Regions from separate parts of the Neobacillus sp. S1227 genome, predicted to be linked through region 3. Evidence: riboswitches for the same ligand, from Rfam matches in the RefSeq annotation. Region 3 holds a riboswitch; each other region holds the start of a gene.

Region 1 (5,833 bases), 1.2 Mb from region 3:
AACCCTTGTTCTTCAACTTATCTACCTTAATTGCACTATATTGGTTTTTCCATAAATCAAAGGAAACAAGTTTGTTTCTTAATGAATCCATATCTCCAACCATAATTTTCAATGCTTCACTTATTTGGAAGGAGACAACCATGTTTACGGCTGGACTAATTATACCTGCTGTGTCACAGGTTAACCCTCCCAGAGGAACTGTTTCAAGTAAACAAGAAAGGCAAGGCGTTTTTCCAGGAATGATCGTGTAGGAAATGCCATAGCTTCCCACACAAGCACCGTAAATCCAGGGAACTCCGACTTTTTGCGAGACATCATTTATCATCATTCTTGTTTCAAAATTATCCGTTGCATCCATTATCAGATCTGCGTCTTTTGCCCAGACTTCAAGCTCTAGGGCTGATGCATGTGCAATGATGGCCTCAATATTCACAGAAGAGTTAATCGCTGTTAACCGATTTTTGGCCGCGATTGCTTTTGGAATTCTATTTTTCGCATCTTCCTCTGTAAATAACTGTTGCCGCTGTAAATTGGACCACTCGACATAATCCCGATCCACTATGGTTAATTTGCCGATGCCAGCCCGGACGAGTGCTTCAGCACTTGCAGATCCAAGTGCCCCAACTCCAATGATGAGTACATGTTTATTGAGAATTTGCTGCTGGCCGTCTTTTCCTATCGGTGAAAACAACTCTTGCCTAGAGTATCGATCATTCACCCGATACTCATTCCTTCCTTAGGGCTGCTGGCTGTCGCATATCGTTTTTTCTCAATTCGGCCTGCTTCATAACCAAGCATTCCCGCTTCAATCGCCAATTTCATCGCTTTTGCCATTTTAACCGGATCCTTTGCTGCTGAAACTGCAGTATTTAATAGCACCGCATCAGCTCCTAATTCCATTGCACAAGCAGCATCAGCAGGCGATCCTATGCCCGCATCGACAATGACAGGGACTACGGCTTGTTCAATAATAAACTGGAGGTTTACCGGATTGATAATCCCTTGACCAGAACCGATTGGCGACGCCCCTGGCATGACAGCATGGCAGCCTGCTTCTTGAAGTTTCCAGGCTAACACCACATCATCCGAGGTATAAGGGAGTACAATAAAGCCTTCCTTCACCAATTCTTCGGTGGCCTTTAACGTTTCAATCGGGTCAGGAAGTAACGTTTTATCACAGCCGATCACTTCAACTTTAATCATGTCACATAAGCCTGAAGCTTTTGCTAACTTAGCGATTCGGACAGCCTCTGCAGCTGTTTTCGCTCCTGCTGTGTTTGGCAGTAACGTATATTTATTGGTATCAAGCTGCTCTAAGAAATTCGGCTGGCTCGATTCGAAAATATTCATCCGTCTAACTGCAAATGTAAGGATTTCTGCTTCAGACACTTCGACCGCTTGCTTTTGGATGTCGAAGCTTGGATACTTCCCCGTTCCTAGCAACAAACGAGAGTGAAAGGATAATGGACCAATTTTTAACATATCAACCGCCTCCTACAAAATGAACTATTTCAATTCGGTCTTTATCTGCTAATCTAGTACTTTGGTGTTCTAACTTGGATAATATTTCACCATTCACTTCTACTACCACTACCTTATCGTGGATTTTATAATGCTTGAGAACATCTGAGACAAATATGTTATTGTCTGGTATTTGGGTCAACTTGCCATTTAAGGTAACCTTCATGTTCTTACCTCCTGCCCCGAATAATTTTTCAATACTTTGATATAAGCTTTTACGGCTAGAATGGGATCACTCGCTTCTAACACACCAGACATGACAGCAATCCCGTTTGCCCCCGCTTTGATTACCTGCCCTGTATTCTCTGGTGTTATTCCGCCAATGGCAATCACCGGAATATCCATTTGGGTAAGCCTAGTCAATTCCCGAAGCCCTTTTGAGGGCTTGTCCGGTTTTGATTGGGAGGGAAAAACATGCCCGTATAAAAGGTAGTCAGCACCCTTCTCCTTTGCCTGTTGTCCTTCCTCGTAGGAGTGAATGGAAGTCCCGACCCGTAGTTGAGGAAAATGTTCTTTTACACATGAAGTGTCCAAACTATGATAGGCTAATTGAACCCCAAGGGCCTTTGCCACGATTGCAACATCTACCCGATCGTTAATCACGATTTTTGCAGGTGGGACGTTTACATTTGTTAAAAGTTCGACTGCTTGAAAAAGTTCCTTTGCTGATTTTTGTTTTTCACGCAAGTGCAGTGCAGTTACAAATGGATGAATATTCTTAGCTATTTCAGCCAACTGGTCAATCGGCATATTGCCATTGGATATAAGATGCAGCTCTTTTTCTTTTAGACTAGTAAAAATACAAGCCCCCCTTTGATTCGATTTCTCTGGTCTATGGAAGCGCAAAACAGGCACAACAAAAAGCCACTTCCTTTTGTAAGAAAGTGGCCGAAATTTAGAAATGAAAATTTTGCTCTCCAAAAATCCCGTTGTCCACTTCCCTACGCTGGTATTAACCAGATCAGGTTCATAGAGTCCCGAAGTCACACTTCAATCTCAGCCTTTTAAAAAGGCACCTCTAGCAGATTTGATTCATATTCATTTGAACATATACCTTTTATGGGTTTATGTTAACACATTAATCAGAAAAGTCAAACATTTCAAACTGAATATTTGCCCGTCCTTTTAATCAAATTATTTTGAAATATTTTATATATATACCTATTTTGAGATATGAGAACCATCCCCATTCATCAAATTTTTATGCTATAATCAGCTTAATATAGTGGAAAGCAGGCTTTGTATGGATAAAAAAGTTGGCCAATTTCTAATTGAGAATGAACTAAAGTTTCTAAATTTTTGGGAAGAGGAAATTATTATACATCACCACAAGGATAATCCGGGACTAATTTTAAAGAATGGGTATTTAATGTACCATCTCATAATAAATTCTATTTTAAATGGATTCTCAGATGAAGATGTTAAATCCTTAGCTCACAAAGTAGCCTTGGAACGCGTCGAGGCTAATATCAATATTGGGGAATTTGTTTATAATGTCAATCTGGGCAGGAGTATTATTATTAAATACTTAAACCTTTCCGAACTCACCCAAGAATATCTGAAGTCTACTATTGACTTGGTCAATAAACAGTTTGATTTATTCAGTTATTATGCTGTTTCTAAGTACACCGAGATCAAAGATAAGAAACTACAAGAACAAAATTTATTTATTTCTCAAACACATAAGGACAGGTTGGCGATTCTTGGACAAATGTCTTCGAGCTTTGTTCATGAATTTCGCAATCCGCTAACTTCCGTTATGGGCTTTATAAAACTATTAAAACACGAGCATCCTAATCTACCTTATTTAGATGTCGTCAGCCAAGAATTAGAGCAGCTTAAGTTCAGAATTACTCAGTTCCTTCATACTTCCAAACTGAACATGCTGGCAGAAAGCCAGAATGAAGATATAACCATCCATTTATTAATAGAAGAAGTGCTTGATTTCCTCTATCCAAGCATCGTCGACGGTAATGTCCATATTAGTACAAATATCGATGCCGATATTTGTGTTACTGGCGATAGAAATGAGTTAAAACAAGTTTTTCTAAACCTGTTAATAAATGCCGTTGACGCAGTGTGTGAAGAAGAACATCTGCGAAAAATTGATATCCAAACAAATATAGATAATCAGCAAATCAAGATTCGTATTTCGAATAATGGCCCTACTATTGATCCTGAAACAGTACACTTAATTTTCGAGCCCTTCTTCACTACGAAGAAACTAGGTACCGGTATCGGCTTATTCGTATGTAAGAATATTGTTGAAAAACATCACGGTGAAATAGAATGTAAATCAGGTAATCATTATACTACCTTTCAACTTACATTACCTATTAAAAAGAATTAGAATTCATGCGCACCGCAAATGCGGTGTTTTTTGTTGTAAAAAAGAAAACGTTTAAAACAAGTCATTGGACTCATTTAGCCTTTCTATTCGACCGAACCTTCAATGATTCGCCTGTTCGGGCTTATAGAACCTTCCTATGATACGGAACTTTTAGGATTCATCGGTTCGGGCTCATATACCCTTTCTATCCTACCAAACTTTTTTAGGATTCTTCGGTTCGGGCTCATATACCCTTTCTATGCTACCGAACTTTTTTAGGATTCTTCGGTTCGGGCTCATATACCCTTTCTATGCTACCGAACTTTTTTAGGATTCTTCGGTTCGGGCTCATATACCCTTTCTATGCTACCGAACTTTTTATGGTTTCATCGGTTCGGGCACATATAGCCTTTCTATGCTACCGAACTTTTTATGGTTTCATCGGTTCGGGCTCATATAGCCTTTCTATGATACCGAACTTTTTTAGGATTCTTCGGTTCGGGCTCATATACCCTTTCTATGCTACCGAACTTTTTTAGGATTCTTCGGTTCGGGCTCATATACCCTTTCTATGCTACCGAACTTTTTATGGTTTCATCGGTTCGGGCTCATATAGCCTTTCTATCCTACCAAACTTTTTAAGGATTCATCGGTTTTGGGGCATATAGCTTTTCTATACTACCGAACTTTTCAATGATTCGCTAGTTCGGGGTCATATAACCTTTCTATGCTACCAAACTTTTGAATGATCTAACGGCTCGGGATTATTAAAACCTTTTTATGATACCGAACTTTTGAAAGATACAAAAATTTACGTCAAAATAATAGTTTTCAAACTGAAATAACTACCTTACCTTGTGCATGCCCCTGTTCAAAATACTTGAATGCTTTGAGGCACCATTGATTAAAACCTTCTGTCCTGCTTGAATCTTGCCCTTATCACGTATGCTTTGTAAGGCTGTAACTGCTGCCATTGGTACCGCCGCGGCTTCTTCAAATGACAGCTTTTCTGGCTTTAACGCTAATACTTTTTCTGGAACAGATACATATTCAGCAAAACCGCCCCAACCACAGGCGGATAGGTCTCCAAACACCTCTTGTCCTGGCTGAAACTGTGTAACAAATTTGCCTACTGCCTCAACCCGGCCTGCTATGTCGCCTCCTGGTATCGAGTATTTTGGTTTTAACAGACCAAAGGCAAAGCGTGCTAAAAACGGTTTACCTTTTAAAAGAACTAGATTGCCAAAATTCAAAGATGCTGCGTGAATCTTAACCAGTACCTGATCATCTTTAGGTGTAGGTTTATCTACCTCTCCTAAGCTAAGAACATCGGGAGTACCGTACTTCGTGTACACAACTGCTTTCATTCCCCCACCTCTATTCCGTTATATTCATGCATATGATTTGAGGATTACGAATTAGACCAATAGTCTTAACAAGTGACGAATCCTTTGTCTTATAGGGTACGCTTCTGTATACTCAGAACCATAGTAGGAATTTGTTGGAGGAACGTTGGTGCACAGCCTTTCTTAGATAATAAAAACCTAGGAGTGATGATGTGATAAATCGTGTTAATGAAAAACTGGAAGCTGCTCTTGAAGATTGGGAAATGATGAAGACCGCTTCAGAGGATGATAGCGAAGAATGTGCCGAACGGTTTGAACTGCATTTTTATGAGTTTATTGACGAATTAAAGGTTTGGTATCGGCAGCTGGACCAACCGCCAGCCACCATCGATGATGCAGAAAATCTTCCTGAAATCACTAAAATAATCGAGCGTTTACCCGCACCGCTTCAGCTCAACTTTTTAACAGAATTAGAATTAATTGTTGAAGGAGAAGATCAAGTCCGCTACGATTAACCCCCACCAAAATTCACATAAAAAAGGCTTTGCTCTATTTTCCAGCAAACCCGCCATTTGGGTGACACAAGGGGAATGTTCTCATGTTTCAGAAGCATGAGAACCTTCCCCACGTTTTATTT
Region 2 (5,833 bases), 1.9 Mb from region 3:
TGATTAACCCTTTTCTGCGCATATCCACTAAGTCCACCATTCCGAATAAGCCGCCTTGGGCAATCGATAAAGCAATCATCCCCGTTAAGAGAAAATCCGTATACTTTAATTCCGAACTGCCTGAAGAAATGGTTTCAAATTGCTGCTTAAAGATTGGGGCTGCACCCACTGCTTGCAAGTTTGCCTGCTGAATGAATTGATCCAGGACACCCGAAACGACCTGGGTGGATACACTTTGTTCATTTTCTTTGTTGACAATCAGTTTAATCGAGGTAGCGTTTGCTGATTCCGGCAAAATGATGGCAGCATCGACTTTCTTCTCTTTTACCAACACTTTTGCCTTTTTTTCGCTAGAAGGTTCATTTTTACTAACTTCAAGAATCGGAATTTGCTGTAATTGCTTAGCCATCATAGTCGACGTTTCATTTGGAGATTGATTAACAATGGCAACTTTGGTGCTAAAATCATCATTTGAACCGCCGCCGAATATCGTCATAAAGATAACCATTAAGATTACCGGAAAAAAAATCCCCCAAAACCACGCTTGTTTTTCTCGGAGTGTTAATTTTAATTGAGCAAGGAACATTTGCTTGAATTGCTTGAGGTTATTCATCTTAATCCCTCCACTCTTTGCCGGTATAAGCGATGAAGACATCTTCTAGACTCATTTCACGAATCGAAACTTGCTCGACTTGATAGTCCTTGTCTTTTGTGAATTTAAAAAGGTCAAATAGTAAATCCTCGGGTTTTATGGTCCATAGCTTAAGTGCGGTTCCTTCACGTTCTGTCCGGGTCACGGAACCAAGCGCTTTTGCAAAAAGCTCCGCATCATGGGCGGCTTTTTCTCCATCAAGGAAGGATAAACGAACCTCTCTTTCCTTTGTTAAATTTTCTATTAGGGCGGAGGGGGAATTCAGGGTGATGACCAACCCTTGGTCAACGATGCATACCCGGTCACTTAGCTTTTCCGCTTCTTCCATGTAATGAGTGGTGAGAATCGTTGTTTTCCCCAATTTCTTAAGCTCCAGAATAATCTCCCATACATTGCGTCGTGCCTGAGGATCGAGCCCGGTTGTTGGTTCATCCAGAAATACGATATCTGGATCACTAATCATCGCAAGCCCGATCGCAAGCCGCTGCCGTTGGCCGCCAGATAATTTCTTGACTTGATTCTTTCGATGTTCGTTCAGATTGACCAATTTGAGTATTTCTTCCGTTGAACGTGCCTTATCGTAAAAAGTAGCAAATAAATTCAAATTTTCTTCCGGTGTCAATAAATCAAACATGGCACTAGATTGCGGCTGGACGCCAATTTTCTTCTTAATCGTTACTGCATGTCTGTTCCAATTCAATTCACCAAACTGGATTTCACCATGATCCGGTGTAACCAAGCCCTCAATCATCTCAAGTGTGGTCGTTTTCCCTGCCCCATTAGGTCCGATGATGGTAAAAATCTCTCCCTCTTTTACAGAAAAACTAATATCTTTTACAGCATGAATGGAACCGAACGATTTCTTTAAATTCTGGACCTCTAAAATATTCAACTCACATCACCTTTCCTTAGAAACCAGCCACTTTGTCACATAAGTCCCAATTCCCAAAAGTTGCATACCACGTTATACCTATGATGTGAAATAGGAAAGAATTCTTAAATTTTATAGAAAGCTCAAGTGTGAGCAGCGAGAGGGCTTGGGGACGGTTCTGGTGCCTCGTTTTTTATTAAACTATTTATTTCTCTGTCGTCAAAAGCCCGAAATTTTGTTGAAATAAAAAATGGTTTTATAACCCCTTTTTGGGAATAGAAAAATATGTTATTATATATTTAGATAATTAACTAAATAATGAAGAAGGGAATATTATGAATGAGGTTTTTAAGGCTTTGGCCGACCCAACTCGAAGAAAGATACTTGATTTGTTAAAGGATCAGGATTTAACAGCAGGGGATATAGCTGAGCAATTTGATATGAGCAAACCATCGATTAGCAATCATTTAAAAATCCTGAAGTCGGCAGGATTGGTGGTGGATGAGAAAAAAGGGCAGTTTATTATTTACTCCTTAAACTCAACTGTATTGCAGGATGTAATCAAATGGTTATTAGACAAAAAGGGAGATGGGGTTCATGAAAAGAAATAAACTATTTTATATTGCACTAATTATTTCCTTCGTTCCGTTAGTGGTGAATCTTATTGCTTTTCCGCATATGCCAAATAAGATTCCGGTTCATTGGGGGCCAAGTGGGGATCCAGACCGGTATGGTTCAAGAATAGAGCAGCTTACCATGAGTGCACTACCCCTAGTGCTGTTTCTGTTTTTAAATTTTCTGCCGTCCATAGACCCGAAAAGGGACGCTTATAAAAAGCATAACGGCGCATATTCCATCATCAACTTTGTGGTTATCTTATTTCTCGCCATCACGAATTTACTGGGGCTGTTTAGTGGACTGGGATACGATGTGCCTTTTCAAAAAGTGGTACCAGTGCTAATAGGTATTCTCCTCATTGTTCTTGGAAATTTCATGACCCAAATTCGGCATAACTATTTCTTTGGCATTCGCACCCCGTGGACGCTGGCATCTGAATATGTCTGGAAAAAAACACACCGGTTTGGAGGATATGTTTTTGTCATCACAGGTCTAGTACCATTCTCGGCCATCTTTATAGGTCCGATGGGAATGTACATTTTCCTCGGGGCATTACTGGTGGGAATTGCCCTGGTCATGATTTATTCCTATTTGGTGTTCAAAAAGGAAAAACGTAAAGTGTAATTCTCAGAAGCTGAATGCATTATAACAGAAGGGGTATGCAAGTGCGCCATTACCTACTAATTTATATGGCCAAATACTTGTCCGCTATTGAGGTCACAAACTCCTTACCCCTGAGCAAATGAATAGATGATGGTTTGCTCTTATTGGGCGAATGGAATATCTTTGAAAAAATAAGATAATAAATGATAAATTTCATTGACTTTTTTAAAAAGCGTGTGTAAAGTGAATAATAACTTAATAGGAAGACCACTAGGGGAGCCTTTTTTGGCTGAGACAGAAGTAATTCTGGACCCTTTGAACCTGATCTAGTTCATACTAGCGTAGGAAAGTGGAGTCCGTGCATGGGTATATTTACAAATATTCTGCCGCTCCATTTTTGGAGCGGTTTTTCGTTTTTATAAGCAGACAATCGCTCCATTTAAAGTCTTCCCATTATCACTAATAAGGGGGAATTTTAATGAGTTTTTCAGCAGAATTAAGGAAGGAAGCAGGTCCGATCTTCGATGCAATTTTTGAACATCCTTTTGTACGAGGAATTGCGAGTGGTGATTTAAGAAAAGAACAGCTTATTCATTATGTTAAACAGGATTTTGAATATTTGAATTCCTTTATTAGAATCTATGGAATTGCCATTGCAAAATGTGAGAGCCGAGAGGATATGGAGATGTTTAATAAGCAAATATCATTTATATTAAACAGCGAAACCCATCCACATAATAACTTTTGTCAAGTAGCGGGTGTTCCATATGAGGAACTCCAAGGGTTTCCACTCTCACCATCTGCGCTTCATTACATACGTCATATGCTTACCATTGCTCATGAAGGAACATTAGGGGAAATTTTGGCTGTTTTACTGCCATGTCCATGGACATATTGGGAAATTGGAAAGAGATTGTTAAATGAGGTTAATCCCGACCAATCTCATCCATTTTATGAATGGATTCATTTTTATGGTAATCGGACAGATTCAATAACAACCAAATTTTGTGCCCGGATAGATGAATGGGCAATGGAAGCAACAGAAAAAGAAAAAGCAAAGATGAAAGAACATTTCTTAATTAGTTGTCAGCTTGAATATATGTTTTGGGATATGGCCTATAAACTTGAGGAATGGCCAGTACAAATGGAGGCGCTGAAAAGATGAATTGGAAGATGAAGGAGGTAGTGCTTACCGTCATTCTTTCTGTTGCTTGTGGAGTCATTTATTTAGGATGGTCAACTCTTTGGATTCCGATTTCTGCTATAGTGGGACCTATCGGCGCAGGTTTTATGTTTGGGATTTGGGTGATTGCTAGTCCAATAGTCGCGTATATTATTCGTAAACCAGGCGCTGCTTTTATCGCAGAGGTTGCGGCAGCAGCTGTTGAATTATTAACAGGAAGTCATTTTGGTCTTTCGGCATTGTTAGTAGGAGTTTTTCAAGGGATTGGATCCGAAATTGCTTTTGCTATATTTAGATATAAGCGCTACAACCTCATTACGTTAATGCTATCTGGTGCTCTAGCTGCGATTATGGGAATGGTGTATAACGTATTGGCTAATGGTTTTGGATTTTACACCAAAGGAGTATTTTTTACGACGTTAGGAATTCATGTAATAAGCGGAATCATTCTTGGAGGCTTGTTAGCGAAAGTAGTGGTGGATGCACTAGCTAAAACAGGTGTTTTAGAACAATATGAATTGATGAAAGAAAAAAGAAAAAAGGATGACATTCATGGAAATATTTCTGGGATGTAGAAATCTTTCTGTTCGTTTCTATCATCGTTCTGAACAGGTCCTTCGTAATATTACTTTATCCATCAATAAAGGAGAAAAAGTATTAATACTCGGACCAAGCGGGAGTGGGAAATCTACTTTGATTTCCGCTCTTGCAGGTATCATTCCTGAGCATGTTGAGGCGGATTTAAGTGGTGATGTTTACCAGAGGAGAAATGCCGGTGTTATGTTTCAAGAGCCTGACTCTCAATTTTGTATGCTTCGTGTCGATGAAGAAATTGCTTTTAGCCTCGAAAATCGCTCGATTCCTCGAAACGAAATGGACACCATCATTTCAGATTTAATGGAAATAGTAGGATTAGAGGTTGACCGGAGAACACCGATTGAAACACTATCTGGGGGTATGAAACAACGATTGGCATTAGCCTGTTTATTAGCATTAGAACCCGAAGTATTGTTTTTTGATGAACCAACAGCCCAACTAGACCCAGCTGGCAGGATGGAGATATTTGATTTATTGAAACAAATATCACAAAAGACTAACCAAACGATGGTATTTGTCGAACATGTTCTAGACGGCTGCATCGAATGGATGGATCGGGTCATTATGATAAATGAGAGCGGAAGCATTATGGCGGATGGAAAGCCAGAAGAGATTCTGCTTCATTATAACCGTGAAATGGTGGAATCTGGTATTTGGCGCCCTAAACTATTCCCATACAAGTGGATAGATGTTGTGGAAGATGCCTCACATCCTTTATCTATCAAACTGTCAAAAAGGCTTAAAACCGAACCTCTAGTAAGAGTGAATGAGGATACTTTGATTCGTACAGAAAATGTGGATATTGGCTATGGAAAGAAAACGATAGTGAAGGACATTAATATAACCATCCATAAAGGTGAATGGGTTTCCATCGTTGGAGCAAATGGAAGTGGAAAAAGCACTTTCTTAAAAAGTCTGATCCGTTTAGAGCCAATAAAGAATGGGACAATTCATTTTCAAAATACGGAACTTAAAAAATGGGCGGATAGAGAATTATATGAAAAATCAGGTTTTGTTTTTCAAAATCCAGAGCTTCAATTTATTACAGATACAGTATTTGAGGAAATTGCTTTTGGAGGCAGGCAAAGAAATTGGCAAGAGGAGCAGATTCATGCCAAAACCATTCAACTGTTACAGGAGTTTGGGCTGGAGTCTTATCACAATTCTCACCCTTTTACCCTAAGTTTAGGCCAAAAACGGCGGTTAAGTGTTGCCACTATGTTATTGTTTGATCAACCTTTATTATTGCTGGATGAACCAACATTCGGCCAAGATGAAAAAACAGCTAATGAACTTATTAAGCGATTAA
Region 3 (5,833 bases):
CCGGTGGGTGCAGGGGCAACCCCGTATCGGACGGAAACAGCGCAAAGAATCATGAGGGAATTAAAGATATCCATTATTCGCGGGAATGCCGCTGAAATTGCCAATGTCGTTGGCGAGAAATGGGAAATCAAAGGTGTTGATGCGGGGACCACAAATGGTAATATTACCGCTCTAGCCATGTCTGCTGCAGAAAAATTAAACTGCATCGTCGTCATCACAGGGAAGGAAGATGTCATTACGAATGGCAGGTCTACTTACGTTGTGGATAATGGGCATCCATTGTTAACAAAAGTGACAGGGACTGGCTGCTTGTTAACTTCAGTCATTGGTGCGTTTACCGGGGTGGAAAAAAATTTAATGCAGGCATCTGTTGCTGCAGTCTCGATATACGGAATAGCCGCAGAAAAGGCAGCGGAACTAACGGTGCAATCAGGCCCAGGAAGCTTCCAAATCGAATTTTTGAACCAGCTTTCGAAGGTTGCTTCAGATGACATCAATCTCTATGCTTCCATAAAAAAATTAGCTGGAGGAGAGTAATAATGAAAAAGGCGTTAACAATTGCAGGTTCCGATTCTGGCGGCGGAGCAGGAATTCAGGCCGATCTAAAAACGTTTCAGGAGTTAGAGGTTTTTGGAATGTCTACAATAACGGCTGTTACTGCACAAAATACATTAGGCGTCCATGGAGTTTATCCGATGTCAGCCGAAGCGGTTATCGAACAGATGAAAGCCATTGGTGAAGACATGGGAACTGATGCGGTGAAAACGGGCATGTTATTTAATGCGGAAATTATCGAAGCTGTATCTGTTAACCTTACAAAATATCATTGGGATAATGTTGTTGTCGATCCTGTAATGATCGCAAAAGGCGGCGCTTCCTTGCTGCAAACGGAAGCAATCTCCGCCATGAAAAAGTTTTTATTACCGCTTGCCAAAGTGGTTACCCCGAACATACCTGAGGCAGAGGTTCTATCCGGGATGTCTATACGTTCAGCGGAAGATAAGCGGGAAGCAGCAAAAAAATTACATGCCTTAGGCGTACAAAACATTGTTCTGAAAGGCGGCCATGATGAAAACCCTTCAGAATCAACAGATCTCCTATTCGATGGAAAAGAATTCTTTACCTTTACAAGTAAGCGAATTCCGACTAAGAACACACACGGCACTGGCTGCACTTTTTCAGCAGCTATTACCGCTGAACTGGCTAAGGGAGCAGATGTATATCAAGCGGTCATCAAGGCGAAGGATTTTATTCAGGCTGCAATTGAAGATGGAATTGTGATTGGGCAGGGACATGGGCCGACAAATCATGGTGCATACCGGAAAAGAATCATGGAGATGGTTCAATCATGATAAACTTACGCGAAGCCTTGAAAGTATATTTTATTATGGGAACAGCTAACTGCAGGAAGGATCCGGTTGAGGTATTGAAAGAAGCCATCGCTGGAGGAATTACGCTTTATCAATTTCGGGAAAAAGGCGAAGAGGCATTAATCGGAAAAGATAAATATGCTCTTGCGAAAAAACTGCAAAGCCTATGCAAAGAACACAGAATTCCGTTTATCGTTAATGATGATATTGAACTGGCAATCGCACTTGACGCAGATGGGGTTCATATCGGTCAGGAGGATGAACCGGCAGAAACAGTCAGGCGTCAAATTGGCGATAATAAAATTCTTGGTATATCCGTTCATACGCCGGAGGAAGCAGATGCAGCCCTTAGCGCCGGTGCCGATTATTTCGGAATTGGACCGGTTTTTCCAACGAAAACGAAGGCCGATGCAAAGCCATCAAGAGGGACTGCACTTATCGAGGAACTGCGAAGCCAAGGAATTGCTGTACCGATTGTCGGAATTGGTGGAATTACAAGTGAAAATGCGGCAACGGTCGTGGAAGCCGGAGCAGATGGTGTTTCAGTTATTACCGCCATCAGCCTTGCCGATTCACCGCTCATAGCTGCAAAGGATTTACGAAAAAGTGTAGGGGGAGTAAGGAAATCATGAAAAAAACGTATAAACTTACGTTAACTGCTATGATGATTGCGATGGGGACTCTTTCAAGTAACCTGGTCGTGGTACCGATTGGCTTTACAAAGGTTTTTCCAATTCAGCATTTTTTGAACGTTCTTTCCGGGGTTCTGTTGGGGCCATATTATGCCGTGGCCCAGGCTTTTGGTGTTTCCCTGCTTCGGAATATGATGGGGACGGGTTCGCTATTCGCATTTCCCGGAAGCATAGTCGGGGCGTTTCTGGCCGGACTATTATTTTGGAAAACTAGAAAAGTCTACTTTGCTGTTATAGGAGAAGTGGTTGGGACGGGAATTCTTGGGGCATTGCTTTCCTATCCAATTGCAACCCTAATCCTCGGGCAGAAAGCGACGCTATTCGGGTTTATCCCATTATTTATTTTCAGTTCATTTGCCGGAGCGCTGCTTGGATTTGTGATTTTAACAATTTTCTTAAGGAAGAAAGTGCCTCTAAGCGAGAAAAATATCACCATTACTAAATAAGATCTCACTAGGGGAAGCCTAAGCAGGCTTGAGATGGAGTACAGCTCCGAACCCTTTGAACCTGAACTGGTTGAAGATACCAGCGGAGGGAAGTGGAACGATCATAACCCACTCTTTCCATTGCTATATAGAGTGGGTTTATTTTTTTATAAAACTAGAATGGATTTTAGGAGGCTTTAGGAATGGTTAATATGGAAGATTTCATAGAAACAATTGGACAAGAAGTGGAGGCTAGGGAAGCCGAACTGCTTAAACTTTTGAGCGACTTAATTGCGTTTCCAACTGAAAGTCCTCCGGCTCGCAATACAACGGGAATCCAGGAATTTATTAAAAGCTATTTAAGAGATTTAGGATTTCAAACTGATATGTGGGAAGTATATCCGGGGGATTCGAATGTGGTGGGAATTTTAACAGGTGAATCCTCTGAGCAATATAATAGTTTAATTGTCAATGGACATGTGGATGTTGCTGAGGTTGGCGACGAGAAGGAATGGGGGTCTGACCCGTTTTCAGCCAGAATCAAGGATCCTTATATTTATGGACGGGGCGTTGCCGATATGAAAGGCGGTATTGCCGCCTCCCTCATTGCTATAAAACTTTTAAAAGAGCTTGAGGTTCCGCTTAATGGAGATTTGCAGTTTCAGTCTGTTATCGGAGAAGAAGTTGGCGAGGCAGGAACTCTTGCTTGTTTGGAAAGGGGCTATTCTGCTGACTATGCAGTAGTCGTAGACACAAGCGACTTACATATCCAAGGGCAGGGCGGCGTCATAACCGGCTGGATAACGATTCAAAGCAAAGAAACTTATCATGATGGGATGAGAAGAAGGCTGATTCATGCCGGCGGGGACGTCAATGGTGCCAGTACGATTGAAAAAATGATGAAAATAATAGAAGGCCTTCAAGAGCTTGAACGCCACTGGGCTGTGACAAAAAGCTACGAAGGTTTTCCACCAGGGATGAATACGATTAACCCTGCTGTGATCGAGGGTGGAAGGCATGCGGCGTTTGTTGCTGACCGCTGTGCTTTGTGGGTGACCGTTCATTTCTACCCAGATGAGGATTACGAAGAGGTTATTAAGGAAATTGAGCAGCATATTGGTGCCGTTGCAGCGGCCGACCCATGGCTTCGAGACAATCCTCCGGAATTTGTTTGGGGTGGTAAATCAATGATAATCGATCGTGGTGAAATATTCCCTTCCTTGGAGCTTGATTTGGACCATTCGGGAACTAGATTGCTGGCAAGATCCGTTGAAAAAACGCTTATAAAAAAGCCTGTACTTGATATGTCATCGACCGTAACAGATGCAGGCTGGCTTGGCCGAGCAGGAATTCCGACAGTTATTTTTGGGCCGGGAAAACTAGAGGATGCCCATGCTGTAAATGAGAAGGTCGAGATTCGGCAATTGTTAGATTTCACAAAAGTGTTAGCTCAATTTATCGCTTTATGGTGCAATACACGAAGGGAGTCGTAAAGCCAATGAAATTTTCTGATCGGCTTTTTGAAAAAGTTAAGGGCATTTGGGAGAAAACGCATGAGCATCCATTCGTAGTCGGATTGGGCAAAGGAGATCTTCCTGTCGAATCATTTATTCGCTATATGAAGCAGGACTATATGTTTCTTATCGATTATTCCAAGTTGTTCGCCTTCGGAGCTGTGAAGGCGAAAGATGTTGGGACCATGGCGGCTTTTGCAAAGCTTTTGGATGAAACATTAAATGGTGAAATGGACCTGCACCGTGAGTATGCGAAACGGTTTGGAATTAGCGAACAAGAACTCGAAGACACGAAACCAACTCCTATTAATTTAGCGTACACTCGCTACATGCTGAATGTGGCTCAAAATGGTTCCTTAGAGGAATTAATATCAAGCCTGCTCCCATGTATGTGGAGTTATTGGGAGATTGGCAAAATGCTAGCAAAAAACTATCAAAATTCTAGCAATCATCTATTATTCGGCGACTGGGTCACGATGTACTCTTCTGCTGAGTTTGGGTCGCTGGCTCTCTGGCTACTCGATTTGCTAGACCAAATAACGGAAGGAAAACCAGAGCGAGAATTGGCGGTTTTAGAAGAGCATTTTCTCACAACATCCAGGTTTGAGTATATGTTCTGGGATATGGTCTACGAGGGAGGCGAATGGCCTGTCTAATTCATCTATGTTACACATCGAAGATTTAACATATACGTATGATCGGGAAGAGCAGCCGATTTTTCAACAGCTCTCTCTCGATTTAAAGGCGGGGGAGTTTGTTTCGCTTATTGGTCCAAGCGGCTCAGGGAAAAGTACACTTTTTAAATTAATTACCGGACTGCTTAAACCAGGCCAGGGAAAAATACAAATGGCTGGGGACCTATCCTCAGGAAGATTAGGAAACGTTGGCTATATGCCGCAAAAAGATTTACTGCTGCCTTGGCGGACTGTAATGGAAAACGTGCTGTTGCCCTTAGAAATCGCGAAAGAGGACAAGCGGGAAAAGTCACACGAAATCCGTGCTTGGTTATCCCGTTTTGGCCTAGAGGAATATGAGAATGCTTATCCAGATGAATTATCAGGGGGAATGAAACAGCGTGTAGCCTTTTTACGGACCATTATGACAGGCAGGGAACTTTTATTGTTGGATGAACCGTTTGGGGCGCTGGATTCGTTAACGAAACGAACAATGCATAGCTGGTTATTGGGGCTATGGGGTGAGCTTCAAAAGACCGTGCTGTTCATTACACATGATCTCGAGGAGGCAATTTTATTAAGCGATAGAATTCTTCTCCTTCAAAATGGAGGAGTCCAGGAATATAAGCTCAACTTGCCAAGACCACGAAATTCAGAATCTATTTATCAATCAGAGTTTATTTTGATGCGTAAGGAATTGGAGCGGCTGATACATCATGAAAAGTAAATGGAAAAGATGGGCCGGAGAATACGGTTTGTTTTTGCTCACGGCCGTGTGTTTAATCAGTATTTGGCAGTGGGTAGTTGAAGCCGGAATGGTGCCTTCATTTATACTGCCTGCACCTACCGCAATCGGCGAGTCACTTGTGAACAATCGTGAGATTCTTTTGGGCGAGCATTTACCGGCGACATTCTTAGAGGTTTTGATTGGCTTTGGACTTTCGCTCATAGGAGGGCTGCTTATAGGCGTTGGTATGCATTTTTCTAGAATATTAGAAAAAGTGCTTTATCCTTTTCTAATCATCTCGCAAACGATCCCGATGATAGCCATTTCGCCAATTTTTATCATGTGGTTCGGCTACACTATTTGGAGCAAGGTGGCGGTGACGATATTGGTCGCCTTTTTCCCAATCGTTGTTAGTACTTATGACGGGTTAA

Evidence for each region. Region 3 has a riboswitch for thiamine pyrophosphate ahead of ACZ5AE_RS12505 (acetylornithine deacetylase). Riboswitches for the same ligand answer to the same signal wherever they lie in the genome.
Region 1: linked by a shared signal. The riboswitch ahead of tenI (thiazole tautomerase TenI) and the one ahead of ACZ5AE_RS12505 (acetylornithine deacetylase) in region 3 are both predicted to bind thiamine pyrophosphate.
Region 2: linked by a shared signal. The riboswitch ahead of tenA (thiaminase II) and the one ahead of ACZ5AE_RS12505 (acetylornithine deacetylase) in region 3 are both predicted to bind thiamine pyrophosphate.

What each region holds. Positions count from the first base shown of each region.
Region 1 is NZ_AP038276.1:3,644,899-3,650,731, forward strand. Features, by position in the region: gene ACZ5AE_RS18160 (thiazole biosynthesis adenylyltransferase ThiF) at 1-718, opposite strand, end outside; gene ACZ5AE_RS18165 (thiazole synthase) at 715-1,482, opposite strand; gene thiS (sulfur carrier protein ThiS) at 1,484-1,687, opposite strand; gene tenI (thiazole tautomerase TenI) at 1,684-2,367, opposite strand; TPP riboswitch at 2,443-2,551, opposite strand; gene ACZ5AE_RS18180 (histidine kinase N-terminal domain-containing protein) at 2,765-3,871, shown strand; partial or broken gene ACZ5AE_RS18185 (NAD(P)-dependent alcohol dehydrogenase) at 4,741-5,217, opposite strand; gene ACZ5AE_RS18190 (hypothetical protein) at 5,409-5,711, shown strand; gene ACZ5AE_RS18195 (PaaI family thioesterase) at 5,828-5,833, opposite strand, start outside.
Region 2 is NZ_AP038276.1:575,881-581,713, forward strand. Features, by position in the region: gene ACZ5AE_RS02865 (ABC transporter permease) at 1-613, opposite strand, end outside; gene ACZ5AE_RS02870 (ABC transporter ATP-binding protein) at 615-1,544, opposite strand; gene ACZ5AE_RS02875 (autorepressor SdpR family transcription factor) at 1,859-2,134, shown strand; gene ACZ5AE_RS02880 (SdpI family protein) at 2,121-2,765, shown strand; TPP riboswitch at 3,007-3,109, shown strand; gene tenA (thiaminase II) at 3,223-3,909, shown strand; gene ACZ5AE_RS02890 (ECF transporter S component) at 3,906-4,502, shown strand; gene ACZ5AE_RS02895 (ABC transporter ATP-binding protein) at 4,480-5,833, shown strand, end outside.
Region 3 is NZ_AP038276.1:2,458,525-2,464,357, forward strand. Features, by position in the region: gene thiM (hydroxyethylthiazole kinase) at 1-537, shown strand, start outside; gene thiD (bifunctional hydroxymethylpyrimidine kinase/phosphomethylpyrimidine kinase) at 540-1,352, shown strand; gene thiE (thiamine phosphate synthase) at 1,349-2,002, shown strand; gene thiW (energy coupling factor transporter S component ThiW) at 1,999-2,508, shown strand; TPP riboswitch at 2,508-2,616, shown strand; gene ACZ5AE_RS12505 (acetylornithine deacetylase) at 2,700-3,980, shown strand; gene tenA (thiaminase II) at 3,986-4,657, shown strand; gene ACZ5AE_RS12515 (ABC transporter ATP-binding protein) at 4,665-5,402, shown strand; gene ACZ5AE_RS12520 (ABC transporter permease) at 5,392-5,833, shown strand, end outside.